One region of the Nonomuraea sp. NPDC051191 genome, then DNA from elsewhere that is predicted to be linked to it. Evidence: riboswitches for the same ligand, from Rfam matches in the RefSeq annotation. Region 1 holds a riboswitch; the other holds the start of a gene.
The links. A riboswitch is a leader RNA that binds a small molecule or an ion and turns the genes downstream of it on or off. The one in region 1 is predicted to bind S-adenosylmethionine.
Positions count from the first base shown of each region.

Region 2: another riboswitch for S-adenosylmethionine. It lies ahead of thrC (threonine synthase); the one in region 1 lies ahead of ACIA8R_RS00830 (aminotransferase class V-fold PLP-dependent enzyme).

Region 1 covers NZ_JBITEZ010000001.1:175,405-182,543, forward strand. The annotation lists gene ACIA8R_RS00820 (SAM-dependent methyltransferase) at 1-266, shown strand, start outside; gene ACIA8R_RS00825 (cytochrome P450) at 250-1,449, opposite strand; SAM riboswitch class IV at 1,525-1,640, shown strand; gene ACIA8R_RS00830 (aminotransferase class V-fold PLP-dependent enzyme) at 1,687-2,973, shown strand; gene ACIA8R_RS00835 (DoxX family membrane protein) at 2,976-3,680, opposite strand; gene ACIA8R_RS00840 (NADH-quinone oxidoreductase subunit D) at 3,804-4,949, shown strand; gene ACIA8R_RS00845 (acyltransferase) at 4,946-6,031, shown strand; gene ACIA8R_RS00850 (DUF3180 domain-containing protein) at 6,028-6,483, opposite strand; gene folK (2-amino-4-hydroxy-6-hydroxymethyldihydropteridine diphosphokinase) at 6,480-6,983, opposite strand; gene folB (dihydroneopterin aldolase) at 6,980-7,139, opposite strand, start outside.
Region 2 covers NZ_JBITEZ010000004.1:28,138-35,276, forward strand. The annotation lists gene ACIA8R_RS11815 (MFS transporter) at 1-953, opposite strand, end outside; gene ACIA8R_RS11820 (trehalose-6-phosphate synthase) at 995-2,419, opposite strand; gene ACIA8R_RS11825 (RNA polymerase sigma factor) at 2,451-3,005, shown strand; SAM riboswitch class I at 3,085-3,225, shown strand; gene thrC (threonine synthase) at 3,239-4,471, shown strand; gene ACIA8R_RS11835 (MoaD/ThiS family protein) at 4,497-4,772, shown strand; gene ACIA8R_RS11840 (cold-shock protein) at 5,016-5,216, shown strand; gene groL (chaperonin GroEL) at 5,561-7,139, shown strand, end outside.

The DNA of each region.
Region 1 (7,139 bases):
CTGACGGGACCTGCGACATCACCGCCCACGTCGCCCTCGACGCGTGCGCCGAGGCCGGGCGGCGGGCCGGCGCGATATCCACAACCTTGTCCACACAGCGCGACATGCTGCGGGCGCTGGGCCTCACCGGCGCCCGGCCGCCGGTCGACCTCGCCGCCGCCGATCCGCGTGCCTACGTACGGGCGCTGTCGCGGGCGTCGGAGGAGGCAGAGCTGATCGATCCGGCCGGGCTGGGCGGGTTCGGCTGGCTCAGCCAGAGCCGGTGACGTCGAGGTCGAGCGAGCGCAGGCCGCGGATGACGAAACCGGGCTTGTAGACCGGCTCCGCGCGCAGCTCGATCGTCCCGACCCGGTCCAGCAGCGCGGTGAACGACTCCGTCAGCTCGATCCTGGCCAGCGGCGCGCCCAGGCAGAAGTGGATGCCCGCGCCGAAGGAGATGTGCGGGTTGTCCGGGCGGCCCAGGTCGAGCCGGTCCGGGTCCTCGAACACCTCGGGGTCCCTGTTGGCCGAGCCGAACAGGCAGGCCACCTCCGAGCCGCGCGGGATCCGCACGCCGTGGACCTCGATGTCCTCCAGCACCCAGCGCTCGAAGAGCTGGAGCGGGGTGTCGTAGCGCAGCAGCTCCTCGATGGCGGTCGGCAGCAGCGAACGGTCGGCGCGCAGCCGGGCCAGCTCGCCGGGGTTCTTCAGCAGGGCCCGCCAGCCGTTGCCGGAGACGTTGACCGTGGCCTCGTGGCCCGCGTTCAGCAGCAGGACGCAGGTGCCGGCCAGCTCGTCGAGGGTCAGCTCGGGGATCGCGGCCAGGGCGCTGACCAGGTCCTCGCCGGGGTTGGCGATGCGTTCGCGGGCCAGGTCCTTGAGGTAGGACTCGAACTCCTCGGCCGCGCGCACCGCCTGGTGCTGGGTCTCCAGGCTGGGGTTGAGCTCGTACATGCCGCACATGTCGGCCGACCACGGGCGCAGCAGGTGACGGTCCTGCTCGGGCACGCCGAGCATCTCGGCGATGACGGTGACCGGCAGCGGCTCGGCGACCTCGGCGATCAGGTCGCCGCCGCCCTTCTCGACGTACGCGTCGATCAGGCTCTCGGCGATGGCCCGGACGCGCGGGCGCAGCGACTCGACCATGCGCGGCGTGAACGCCTTGGACACCAGCCGGCGCAGCCTCGTGTGGTCCGGCGGCTCGACCTCCAGCATGCCGTTCCTGCTGACGCGCCAGAAGGCTTCCTGGAACTCCGGCTCGGGCTGCCGGCCGAACTCCTCGTGCGTGGCGACGTGGGTGTAGTCGCGGCCCAGCCGGCGGTCTCTGAGCAGCGCGTTCACGTCCGCGTGCCGGGAGATCAGCCACTGGTTGGACGGCTCGAAGTAGCGTACGGGCGCCTCGCGCCTCAGCTCGTCGTACGCCGGATAGGGGTCGACGACGAAATCCGGATTCCAGGGATCAAAGCGCACTATTTCATCTTATGAGACGGGTTGACCTGCTGGGCTTGCGAATCGTGCCTCGGTGTCGGTTATAGTGCCGTCGTAGGTCATGAGTGCCAGCGACAAGCCCCGGCTAGCTGGCCGGCAACCCTCGCGTCCGCGGCGGGGTGCCCCGGGTGAAGACCTGGTCCGTCACGAGGTGTGGCGGGCAAGCGCGGGCTCCGTGGCTGTTCCCAGGGGTCCGACCGACCCGTGAGGAGCCGTGCCATGTCCACTTTGACGATCTTCAACTCCGTGCCCGCCCAGGCCGCCGAGACCCCCGCCGCCCCCTCCGGACGGCCGATCCCCGCCGTGCTCGGCGCCGACCTGGAGGTGCCGGTCAAGGGCGGCCGCCTGGTCAGCTACGCCAACCTCGACTACGCCGCCAGCGCCCCCTGTCTTGAGCCGGTCAGCGCCGCCGTCGCCGCCGCGCTCCCGGCCTACTCCAGCGTCCACCGCGGCGCGGGCTACGCCTCCCAGCTCACCACCGCCCGGTACGAGCAGGCCCGCCACACGGTCAGGGCCTTCGTCGGCGCCCGTGCCGACGACGCCGTCATCTTCACCCGCAACACCACCGACGCCACCAACCTGCTGGCCCGCTGCCTGCCCGAGGACGCGACCGCCGTCGTCTTCGACTCCGAGCACCACGCCTCGCTGCTGCCCTGGGCGCGGTCCGTGCGCCTGGCGCCGCCCGCCTTCCCCGGTGAGGCCGTCCGCGCCGCCGACGAGGCGCTGGCCGGGATCGAGGGCCCCAAGCTGCTCGTGGTCACCGCCGCCTCCAACGTCACCGGCGAACTGTGGCCCATCGCCGCCCTGGCCCACATCGCCCACCGGCACGGCGCCCGCATCCTGGTGGACGCCGCCCAGCTCGTCCCGCACCGCAGGCTCAACCTGACCGCGCTCGACCTGGACTACGTGGCCTTCTCCGGCCACAAGCTGTACGCGCCCTTCGGCGCCGGGGTGCTGATCGGACGCCGTGACTGGCTGGCCGAGGGCGAGCCGTACCTGAAGGGCGGCGGCGCGGTGCGCTCGGTCGGCGAGACCACCGAGTGGCACGACGACCCCGAGCCCCGCCACGAGGCCGGCACCCCCAACGTGCTCGGCGCCATCGCCCTGGCCGCCGCCTGCGACGCGCTCACCGCCACCGGGTGGACGGAGCTGGTGCGCGAGGAGGAGCGCCTGATCGCCCGGCTGCGTACCGGTCTGTCGTCGATCGAGGGGGTGCGCGAGCTGTCGCTGTGGGGCGAGGACCACCCCCGGGTGGGGATCGTGTCGTTCGTCGTGGACGGCTACTCGGCCCGGGAGGTGGCCGAGGCGCTGTCCGGCGAGTACGGCATCGGCGTGCGTGACGGAAAGTTCTGCGCGCACCCGTTCGTCCGGCACCTGCTGGGCACCTCGGACGGCGGCTGCGAGGACGGGACCGCCTCCGCGGTACGCGCCTCCATCGGCATCGGCAGCACGCAGGAGCACGTCGACCGCCTGGTCGAGGCCCTGCGGGACCTGGTCGGCCGCTGAGCTCAGCGGTTGGGCGGCTTCGGGTGGGGCGGCTCGTCGGACACCAGGGCGTCGATGTCCCTCATGTCCTCGTCGTTGAGGTGCCCGGGGCGCGGCGCGTTGGGCTGCCTCGGCACGTTGGGCTGCTCGACCTCGCCCTCGGGCCGGACCGGCGTCGTCGGGCCGCCCTCGGGTCGCGTCGGGCCGCTCTCCGGGCCGGGCTGTGTCACGGGCCCCTCGGTGACGACCGTCGTCGGCTCGGCACGCCGGGCCGGCCGGTGCGCGGCGAGGTCGTCCTCGGCGATCCGGCGTTCCTTGCGGCGGCGGAACATCGAGTGGACGATGCCGTCGAGGCCGATGCGGCCGCCACCCAGCGCGGCGAGCATCAGCGAGAGCGCGCCGAGCGCGCCCGGCAGCTCCCATCCCCCGTTCTGCGACAACACCCCGTGTCCTGCGTGCACGAAGACGACCGCGCCGATCATGTCGATGAGCAGCAACAACGCCACCGGCCGGACCAGCAGGCCGAGGATCAACAGGACGCCGCCGATCAGCTCCACAATGGCGGCGAATCCGGCGGACAACCCAGGCATGGGTATGCCCATCTCCCGGAACTGTCCCGCCGCGGCACCCAGCCCGCCCTGCCACTTCTGCCAGCCGTGGACCACGAAGATCACGCCGAGTACCACCCGGGAGATCAGGGCCGCCACATCAAACAGAACTCTTCTCACAGTGCTTTCTCCCCCCGTTCCCGGTATTGATCCCCATGTCTGGCTTCGGGATGCGTTGCCATACGATTCCTTGACCATCCCCCACGCTGGCTCACCTTACGGGACGGTGGCAGCATGGGCCCTATGACGGAACGCGTGGTCGGGATCGGCGCCGGCGCGAAGGAGCTGGCGACCGAGGACATGATCCTCAACATCGGTCCCCAGCACCCCTCCACGCACGGCGTGCTCAGGCTCCGGCTCACCCTCGACGGCGAGCGCATCACGGCGGCCGAGCCGATCATCGGCTACATGCACCGGGGCGCGGAGAAGCTGTTCGAGGTCCGCGACTACCGCCAGATCATCATGCTCGCCAACCGGCACGACTGGCTGTCGGGGTTCGCCAACGAGCTGGGCGTCGTGCTGGCCGCCGAGCGGCTGCTCGGCATGGAGGTGCCGGTCAGGGCCGTGTGGGCGCGTACGGTGCTGGCCGAGCTCAACCGGGTGCTCAACCACCTGATGTTCCTCGGCTCCTACCCCCTCGAACTGGGCGCGATCACCCCCGTCTTCTACGCCTTCAACGAGCGCGAACGCATCCAGGCCGTCATGGAGGAGATCTCCGGCGGGCGCATGCACTACATGTTCAACCGGGTCGGCGGCCTGAAGGAGGACCTGCCGCTCGGCTGGCTCGACCGGGTCGCCGAGGCCGTGGCCGAGACCCGCCGCCGGGTGCCCGACATCGAGAACCTCATCCTGAACAACGAGATCTTCCTCGCCCGCACCAAGGGCGTCGGCGTGCTGACCCGCGAGCAGATCCTCCAGTACGGCGTCAGCGGGCCCATCGCCCGCGCCTCCGGCGTCGATCTCGACCTGCGGCGCGACGACCCGTACCTGGCGTACGGGGAGCTGCCGGTCAAGGTCGTCACCCGGCGCGACGGCGACTGCCATGCCCGGTTCGAGGTGCTGTTCGAGCAGCTCAAGGTCTCGCTCGACCTCGCCGACGCGTGCGTCACCCGGCTGCGCGAGCTGCCTCCCGGGCCGGTCAACCAGCGCCTGCCGAAGGTGCTCAAGGTGCCGGAGGGCCACACGTACGCGTGGACGGAGAACCCGCTCGGCATCAACGGCTACTACCTGGTCTCCAAGGGCGACAAGACGCCGTGGCGGCTCAAGCTGCGCTCGGCGTCGTTCGGCAACGTCCAGGCGCTGCGCGAGCTGCTGCCCGGGACGCTGGTGGCCGACATGATCGCCATTCTCGGCTCGATGTTCTTCGTCGTGGGTGACATCGACAAGTGAGCACCCCCGAACGCGACAAGTACGTCGACTGGCTGCGCGCCCTCAGCCTCATCGTCGTGGTGGTCTGGCACTGGGCGTTCACGATCCTGGAGTGGAAGCCCACCGGCCCCGAGCCCACCAGCCCGCTCGGCTTCACCTCCGGGTTGTGGATCCTGACCTGGCTGCTCCAGGTGCTGCCGCTGTTCTTCTACGTCGGCGGCCACGTGCACCTGCTGTCCTGGAACCGGGCCCAGGCGCGCGGCGTCGGCATCGGGGCGTTCGTGTGGCGGCGCATCCGCGCGCTGTCCCTGCCGGCGTTGTTCCTGTGCGGCGTGTGGATCTCCGTCGGCGCGGTCGTCACCTGGGCCTTCCACGTGGAGTGGATGTGGCGGGTGGTGCTGCTCGTGCTCAGCCCGCTGTGGTTCCTCGGCGTCTACCTGGTGCTGATCGCGCTGCTGCCGGTGGCCCTGTACCTGCACAGACGCTACGACGTGCTGGCCCTCATCTGGCTCGGCGGCTCGGCCCTGGTCGTGGACGTCGTTCGCTTCCGTTACGGCTACGAGTGGGCCGGCTGGCTCAACATGATCATCGTCTGGGGCCTGGCCCACCAGGCGGGCTTCTTCTACGACCGGATCGTCGTCCTGCCGAGGCGGTACGACGTCGGCATCCTGTGGACCGGCCTGTTCGCCCTGATCGGCCTGGTCTACTCGGGCATCTACCCGGGCTCGATGGTCGGCGTGCCCGGCGACAAGTGGTCGAACATGGCGCCGCCCACGTTCGTCATCGTCGCCCTGCTGATCTTCCAGATCGGCCTGGTCGAGGTGCTGCGCCCGGCCATGGAACGGGTGCTCGAACGCCCCCGCTGGGCGCGCGCGAACTCCTTCATCAACCGCTACGCCCTGCCGCTGTTCCTCTTCCACACGACCGGCATGGCGATCGCCTTAGGGCTGTCGTGGTGGCTGTTCGGCAACCTCGGCACGAAGATTCCGCCGGACCTGAAATGGTGGCTGGAGCGGCCGATCGCCATCGTCGGGCCGCTGATCTGCACGCTTCCGGTCATCTACCTCTTCGGCCGCCGCCGCCCCTCCGCCAAGACGCGCTAGTCGGACTTGCGCTCGTCGGAGTCCTTGGGGATGCGGCAGCAGTGTTCGAGGTAGAGGGCCGCGCAGACGAGCACCACGCAGGCCACGAACGACCCGGCCGCCACGAAGAACTCCGAACGCGGCGTCTCCCGGTCGAAGATCTGCAGCGTGTACGCGGCGAACCCGGCGAACATGCCCGCGAACACCGCCCCCGCGTACGCCGACGCCTTGGCCAGCGCCGCCAGCCGGGCCACCGCCAGCGGCTCGACCGGCTTGGTGTTCGGCTTCCTGGCGATCCTGGCCTTGGTCACCCACCCGCTGTAGCCCTCGCCGAGGGCCAGCAGCAGCACGGTCGGGATGGCCGTCCAGGGCATGATGGGCAGGTCGGAGTAGAAGTGCCGGACCGCCGCCCAGACGACCAGGGCGACGACGAGGAGGAGAGCGGCCAGCCGGCCGGGATGCGTCGGCCTCAATCGGGCCTCTGCAGCTTCAGGTCGTCGCGCAGGTGCACGCCGTGCCGGTCGAGCCCGGCCAGCAGGTCGGCCACCCGGCCCCTGCCCGGCACCGTGGCCTCGGGGTCGACCACCGACCAGGGCACCAGCACGAACGCGCGCTCGTGCACCCGGGGATGCGGCAGCGTCAATTCGGGGTCGTCGGACATGGTCTCGCCGACGACGATCAGGTCGACGTCGAGCGTGCGCGGCCCCCACCGCTCCTCACGCACCCGCCCGTAGGCGTTCTCCACGCCCAGCGCCCGTTCGAGCAGCGTACGCGGCGGCAGCTCGGTCTCGGCGACCACGACCGCGTTGAGATATGGCTCCTGCCCGGCGGGCCCTCCGACCGGATCGGTCTCGTAGACCGGGGACACCTTGACGAACTCCAGGCCCGGGGCGTCGAACATCGTGTCGATGGCCCCCTGCAACGTCTGGAACCGCTCGCCCAGGTTGCTGCCGAGCGCGAGGACGGCCTTCATGTGCGGCTCCTCTCGATCGTCACGATCACATCGTCGAACGGCAGCGGGATCGGCGCCGCCGGTTTGTGCACACTCACCTCGACCTTGTCGACCAGCTCACTGGCCAGGCAGACGTCGGCCAGCCGCTGCGCCAGCGTCTCGATCAGCTCGACCGGC
Region 2 (7,139 bases), on a different contig from region 1:
CCCAGCCCGCTCAGCGCCAGCCCCGCGTACGACAGCACCGGCGCGCCGCTCGTCCAGAACAGCAGCCAGCCGAGCGCCATCAGCCCCAGGGCGCCGACGAACAGCGGCGTGGCCGGCAGCCGCAGCGCGAGCTGCGCGCCCGCGAACCTGCCCGCCGCCATGCCGCTGACGAACGCCGTCAGCCCGGTCGCCGCGACGGCCGCCGTCACGCCGGTCCTGAGGGCGAACAGGTCGGCGGCCCACAGGTTGAACGAGAACTCCAGGGCCACGCAGCAGAACAGCACGGCCCCGGCCAGATGGAAGCGCCACCGGCCGCCCTCCCGCGCCTGGACGCCGCCCAGGGCGACCACGTCGTCCTCCCCTTCCACGCCCTGCCGGGGCGCGGGCCAGGAGCGGCCCAGCGCCAGTGCGAGCAGGACGCTGACCGCCGGGGTGATCAGCAGGGCGGCCCGCCAGCCGAGCGCGCTCTGCGCCACCTGGCTGAGCACGAACGTCGCCACGATCCCCACCAGCACGCCCACGGCGTTGGCCTCGCTGAGCGCGGCCGGCCCCGCGGGCCCGTGGTGGTCGCTGAGCTCGGCCATCGCCGCGTAGAGCATGACCGAGCCGAAGCCGCCGGCCACGCCGTAGCCCAGCAGCGTCAGGGGCAGCGCGGAGGTGGCCATGACCAGCAGCACGCCGGCGTTCATCCCGGCCAGGCCGACCCAGCACGTCACACGCCGGCCGAGGAGCCTGGTGAGCAGGGGCAGGGTGAGGCCGGCGCCGACCGTGCCGAGCGCCATGGCGGTGCCGTGCAGCCCGGCGACGGTGGCCGTGGTGCGCTGGTCGGCGCGCAGGAGCGGCAGGGCGGCGCTGAGGCCGTACATGAAGGTGGCGAACGCGCCGAGCAGGAGATAGATCAGCCAGGTCGGACGGTCCCGGAGGAGTCGGATGGGCACTGAGACCGTCGACACCCGGCAGCCTCCGTCATTGGCAGTGAATCCGACTTCTCATGTTAAAGCAGAGCATCGAGCTGGGATTCCAGCCACTTGTGCGGCGGCAGCGCGGTGGCCGCCTCGTACAGCCGGTCGCGGCGGCGCCTGCGCTCGTCCTCGGGCATCACCAGGGCCTCGTGCAGCGCGGCCGCCGTGCCGCTCACGTCGTAGGGGTTGACCACCAGCGCGTACGGCCCCAGCTCGGCCGCCGCCCCCGCCTCGCGCGAGAGCACCAGGGCGCAGCGCGGCGACAGGACGGGCCCCTCCTTGGCCACCAGGTTCATGCCGTCGCGGATGGGGTTGACCAGCAGCACGTCCGCCAGGCGGTAGGCGGCCAGCGAGCGCGGGTAGTCGTCGTTGACGTTGAGGATGACCGGGTCCCAGTCCTCGGTGGCGTACTCGTCCTCGATCTCGCGCGCGCAGCGCTGCACCGACGCGGTGTACTCGCGGTATTCGGGCAGGTCGTGCCGGCTCGGGTAGGCGAAGGCCAGGTGGACCACCTTGCCGTGCCACTCCGGATGGGCGGCCAGGAACTCCCGGTAGGCCAGCAGCCCGCGCACGATGTTCTTGGACAGCTCGGTGCGGTCGATGCGGACGATCAGCCGCCGCCCGGCCACCTGCTCGGCGAGCGCGGCCATGTGCGACTCGACGTCGGGCTCGCAGGCCCGCGCCCACAGCGCAGCGCCGTCCACGCCCAGGCTGTGCACGCCGACGCGCGTCTTCCTGCCCTCGTGGGTGACCGTGCGGGCCGCGCGGTCCACCCGCGCGCCCAGCAGCGCCTCGCAGCAGTCCATGAACGCCGCCGCCCACCGCGCGGTGAGGAAGCCCGCGTGGTCGGCCCCCAGGATGCCGTCCAGGACCTCCCTGGTCACCGCGTCGGGCAGCAGGGAGAAGTACTCCGGGGGCGCCCACGGCGTGTGGCTGAAATGGGCGATGCGCAGGTCGGGGCGCTCGGCGCGGAGCATCGCCGGGGTGAGCGTCAGGTGGTAGTCCTGGACCATCACGCGTGCGCCGTGCCCGGCCTCCTCGGCCAGCGCCAGCGCGAACGCGCCGTTGTAGTCGCGGTAGGACTCCCACTCGCGCCGGAACTTGGTGCCGAAGCTGGGGGAGTTGGGGATGTCGTACAGCAGGTGGTTGACGAACCACAGGGTCGAGTTGGCCACGGCGTTGTAGGCGCGGTGGAAGGTGGCCGCGGGGATGTCGAGCATCCGCAACGCGCCCGTGTCGTAGCCCGTCCGGTCGAGCCGGCCCCCCGGAGCGAGGCGTACGGCGCTGCGGTCGCCGTCGGACAGCGCGGCGCACACCCACAGCACGCCGTGCTCCTTGGCCACCCCCGACAGGCCCGAGACCAGGCCCCCACCACCGCGTTTCATGGTCAGCTCACCGTCGTCGTCGACGGTGAAGGAGACCGGCCCGCGGTTGGACGCCACGAGAACGCTGTTCATTTGGGCTCCCTTCGCCCATAGGATCCCAGCTATGGCGCTAGATGAGCTAACCGAGGAACTCGCCCGCTCGGCCGCGGCCGGAGACCATCGCGCGCTCGGCGAGCTCCTGGCCAGGATCGAGCCTGACGTGATGCGCCACTGCGCCCGGATCCTGCCCTATCACCAGGACGCGGAAGAAGCCTCGCAGGACACACTGCTGGCCGTGGCGCGCAACATCGGGCGGTTCGAGGGGCGGGCCAGGTTCAGCACCTGGCTGCACATCGTGACCGCCAACTGCGCGCGCACCACGTACCGGTCGCTGAAGCGCAGGGCCGCCGAGCAGACGTCGGAGGAGCTGCCGATGCAGAAGCCGGACGCGCGGCGGGTCAGCGTGATCGCCGGCTCGCGGCTCGACCTGCTCGACGCGATGGAGGCGCTGGAGGCCGACAAGCCCGACCTGGCCCAGGCGCTGGTGCTGCGCGACATCGTCCAGCTCGACTACAACGAGGTGGCCGAGCAGCTCAACATCCCGCTCGGTACCGCCAAGTCCCGCATCCACCAGGCCCGCAAGTACGTGCAGGGAGTCCTCGGGGAGGACTATCGGTGAGACAAGCTTTCTCACCTTCTGAGATGGGTGGCCGTTTCGGCCACTTGAGAAGGTAGAGTCCCTTTCGACAACTGAATATTGCTCATCCAGAGGGGTGGAGGGACCGGCCCTGCGAAGCCCCGGCAACCCTCCCGGCTTGTACTCGCGACCTGGCGAGGCCGACCGGGACAAGGTGCCAATTCCGGTTCGCGGTCAAGGTGGCCGCGGGCGAAGATGAGGGAAGGCCTCGCTTCATGTCGCTCGACTTTGGTCCTGCCGTCGCTCTGTCCTGCCGCGAGTGCGGCACGCGCTACCCCCTGGGCCCCAGCTTCGCCTGCCTGGAGTGTTTCGGGCCGCTCGAAGCGGCCTACTCCTTCGGCCAGGTGACCCGCGCGGACATCGAGTCCGGCCCCGCCAACATCTGGCGCTACCGTTCCCTGCTTCCGGTCCCCGCCGACGTGGCGAGCAAGCCCAACATGAACCCGGGCTGGACGAAGCTGGTCAAGGCCGGCAACCTCGGCAAGGCGCTCGGCCTCCGGTCCCTGTTCGTGAAGGACGACTCGGGCAACCCCACCCACTCCTTCAAGGATCGCGTGGTCGCCATCGCCGTCGAGGCGGCCAGGAACTTCGGGTTCCACACGCTCTCCTGCTCCTCCACGGGCAACCTCGCCGGCGCGGTCACCGCCGCCGCCGCGCGGGCCGGCCTCGACGCGTGCGTGTTCATCCCGGCCGACCTCGAAGCGGCCAAGATCGCCATGGCCCGGGTGTTCGGCGGCCGGCTGGTCGGGATCGAGGGCACCTACGACGAGGTCAACCGGTTCTGTTCCGAGCTGATCGGTGACCCGCTGGGCGAGAGGTGGGGGTTCGTCAACGTCAACCTGCGGCCGTACTACGCCGAGGGGTCCAAGACGCTCGCGTACGAGATCGCCGAGCAGCTCGGCTGGCGGCTGCCGGAGCAGATCGTCATCCCCATCGCCTCGGGCTCCCAGCTCACGAAGATCGACAAGGGGTTCAAGGAGCTGATCGCGCTCGGGCTGGTCGAGGACACGCCGTACAAGGTGTTCGGGGCGCAGGCGGCCGGGTGCTCGCCGGTCTCGACGGCGTACAAGGCGGGGCACGACGTGGTCCAGCCGGTCAAGCCGGACACGATCGCCAAGTCGCTGGCCATCGGCAACCCCGCCGACGGGCCGTACGTGCTGGACATCGCCCGGCGTACCGGCGGGGGTGTCGAGGACGTCACCGACCCGGAGATCGTCGCCGCGATCAAGCTCCTGGCCTCCACCGAGGGCATCTTCGCCGAGACCGCGGGCGGCGTCACGGTGGGCGTGCTGAAGAAGCTCGTCGAGACGGGCAGGCTCGACCCCGAGGCCGAGACCGTGGTCCTGAACACCGGCGACGGCCTCAAGACGCTCGACGCGATCAGCGACGACGCGCGGCCCACCGCCGTGATCCGGCCCTCTCTCGACGCGTTCCGCGCGACTGTCTGACAATCCAGGAAAGGCAACAAAAACCATGAGCGTTTCTGTGCGGATTCCCACCATTCTGCGCACTTACACCGGGGGTAACGCCGAAGTGAGTGGCGAAGGGGCGACTCTTCGTGACGTTCTCGCCAAGCTCGACTCCGACTACCCGGGGATCGGCGCGAGAATTCTGGATGAATCGGGCAAGATTCGTCGTTTTGTCAACGTTTACGTTGGCGAAGAGGATGTCCGTTTCGTCGAAGGCTTGGACACTCCCGCCCCCGAAGGCACACAGATCTCCATCATCCCCGCCGTCGCGGGCGGCTGACCGCCGGACCCCCCGACTCTTGAAGGCGCCCCTTGTGGGCGCCTTCTTGTTTTAGAACCCAATTCAACTCGAACGACTCAGCCTTCGATGAAATTAGCGGTTTGTCGATTGACTCTGTTGCCAAACCCCGTGCCACAGGTATGGTCGAGGGCGATCGTATGGCTGATTTTCCCAAAAGTCAGGCGATTACAGGTCTCGCGGAGGAATGGGCGAGATCTGCGAGCCCAGTAAGAGGAGTCGGAAGTGGCGCAGGGCACCGTCAAGTGGTTCAACGCGGACAAGGGCTACGGCTTCATCGCGGTAGACGGTGGTAAGGATGTATTCGTCCATTACTCAGCGATCATGATGGACGGGTACCGATCTCTCGAACAGGGTCAGCGCGTCGAGTTCGAGATCACGCAGGGCCAGAAGGGGCCGCAGGCGGAGTCCGTCCGCGCGGTCTGACCCACCGTCGCCGGTGTGAACCGGGCGGCACGCGCGGCAGCGCAGTCCGCGTGAGCCCGCCACTGTTTCCTCCGTCGGCTTCGCACGGCGGGCCGCACCTCCTGGGGCGGCTCGCCGTACGAACCGGTGTGCCCGATGACCTGCCCGATGACCTGGGGCAGGGGGCCCGTGGCTTGCACTCGGCAGGGTAGAGTGCTAAACAGTTCGTTGGCACTCTGTATGGCAGAGTGCCAACAACCCGGATCGAGACGATGGGGTCTGCCGAACGGAGATGCAGACCCATGCCGTCGCGGGCGTCGGCTCGGTCCAGCACACGCCACCCTGCATCTGGGAGGTCTAGCCTTATGGCAGCCAAGATGATCGCGTTTGACGAGGACGCCCGGCGCGGTCTCGAGCGCGGTATGAACCAGCTCGCCGACGCCGTCAAGGTGACCCTTGGTCCCAAGGGGCGCAACGTCGTGCTGGAGAAGAAGTGGGGCGCTCCCACGATCACCAACGACGGCGTCTCCATCGCCAAGGAGATCGAGCTCGAGGACCCGTGGGAGAAGATCGGCGCCGAGCTGGTCAAGGAAGTCGCCAAGAAGACTGACGACGTCGCCGGCGACGGCACCACCACGGCCACCGTGCTCGCCCAGGCGCTGGTGCGCGAAGGTCTGCGCAACGTCGCCGCCGGCGCCAACCCGATGGCACTGAAGAAGGGCATCGAGGCCGCCGTCGAGCGCGTCAGCGAGGAGCTCTCCAAGCTGGCCAAGGACGTGGAGACCAAGGAGCAGATCGCCTCCACCGCCTCCATCTCCGCCGCCGACCCCGAGATCGGCTCGCTCATCGCCGAGGCGATGGACAAGGTCGGCAAGGAAGGCGTCATCACCGTCGAGGAGAGCAACACCTTCGGTCTCGAGCTCGAGCTCACCGAGGGCATGCGCTTCGACAAGGGCATGACGTCGATGTACTTCGTGACCGACTCCGACCGTATGGAGGCCGTGCTCGAAGACCCGTACATCCTGATCGTCAACAGCAAGGTCTCGGCCAACAAGGACCTGCTGCCGCTGCTCGACAAGGTCGTGCAGTCCGGCAAGCCGCTGCTGATCATCGCCGAGGACGTCGACGGCGAGGCTCTGGCGACCCTGGTGGTCAACAAGATCCGCGGCCTGTTCCGCTCCGTGGCCGTCAAGGCCCCGGGCTTCGGCGACCGCCGCAAGGCCATGCTGGGCGACATCGCGATCCTGACCGGTGGTCAGGTCATCGCCGAGGAGGTCGGCCTCAAGCTGGAGACCGCCACCCTCGACCTGCTCGGCCGCGCCCGCAAGGTCGTGGTGACCAAGGACGAGACCACCATCGTCGACGGCGCCGGTGACGCCGAGGCGATCTCCGGCCGGGTCAACGAGATCCGCGCCGAGATCGAGCGCACCGACTCCGACTACGACCGTGAGAAGCTGCAGGAGCGCCTGGCCAAGCTGGCCGGTGGCGTGGCGGTCATCAAGGCCGGCGCGGCGACCGAGGTCGAGCTCAAGGAGCGCAAGCACCGCATCGAGGACGCCGTGCGCAACGCCAAGGCGGCCGTCGAGGAGGGCATCGTCCCCGGCGGTGGCGTGGCGCTGCTGCAGGCCGGCGCCAAGGCGTTCGACAAGCTCGAGCTCAACGGCGACGAGGCCACCGGCGCGGCGATCGTGAAGAAGGCTCTGGAGGAGCCGCTCAAGCAGATCGCGGTCAACGCCGGTCTCGAGGGTGGCGTCGTCGTGGAGAAGGTGCGCAACCTGACCCCGGGCGAGGGCCTCAACGCCGCTTCCGGCGAGTACGTCAACATGTTCGAGTCCGGGATCATCGACCCGGCCAAGGTGACGCGCTCCGCGCTGCAGAACGCCGCCTCCATCGCGGCGCTCTTCCTGACCACCGAGGCCGTCATCGCGGAGAAGCCCGAGAAGA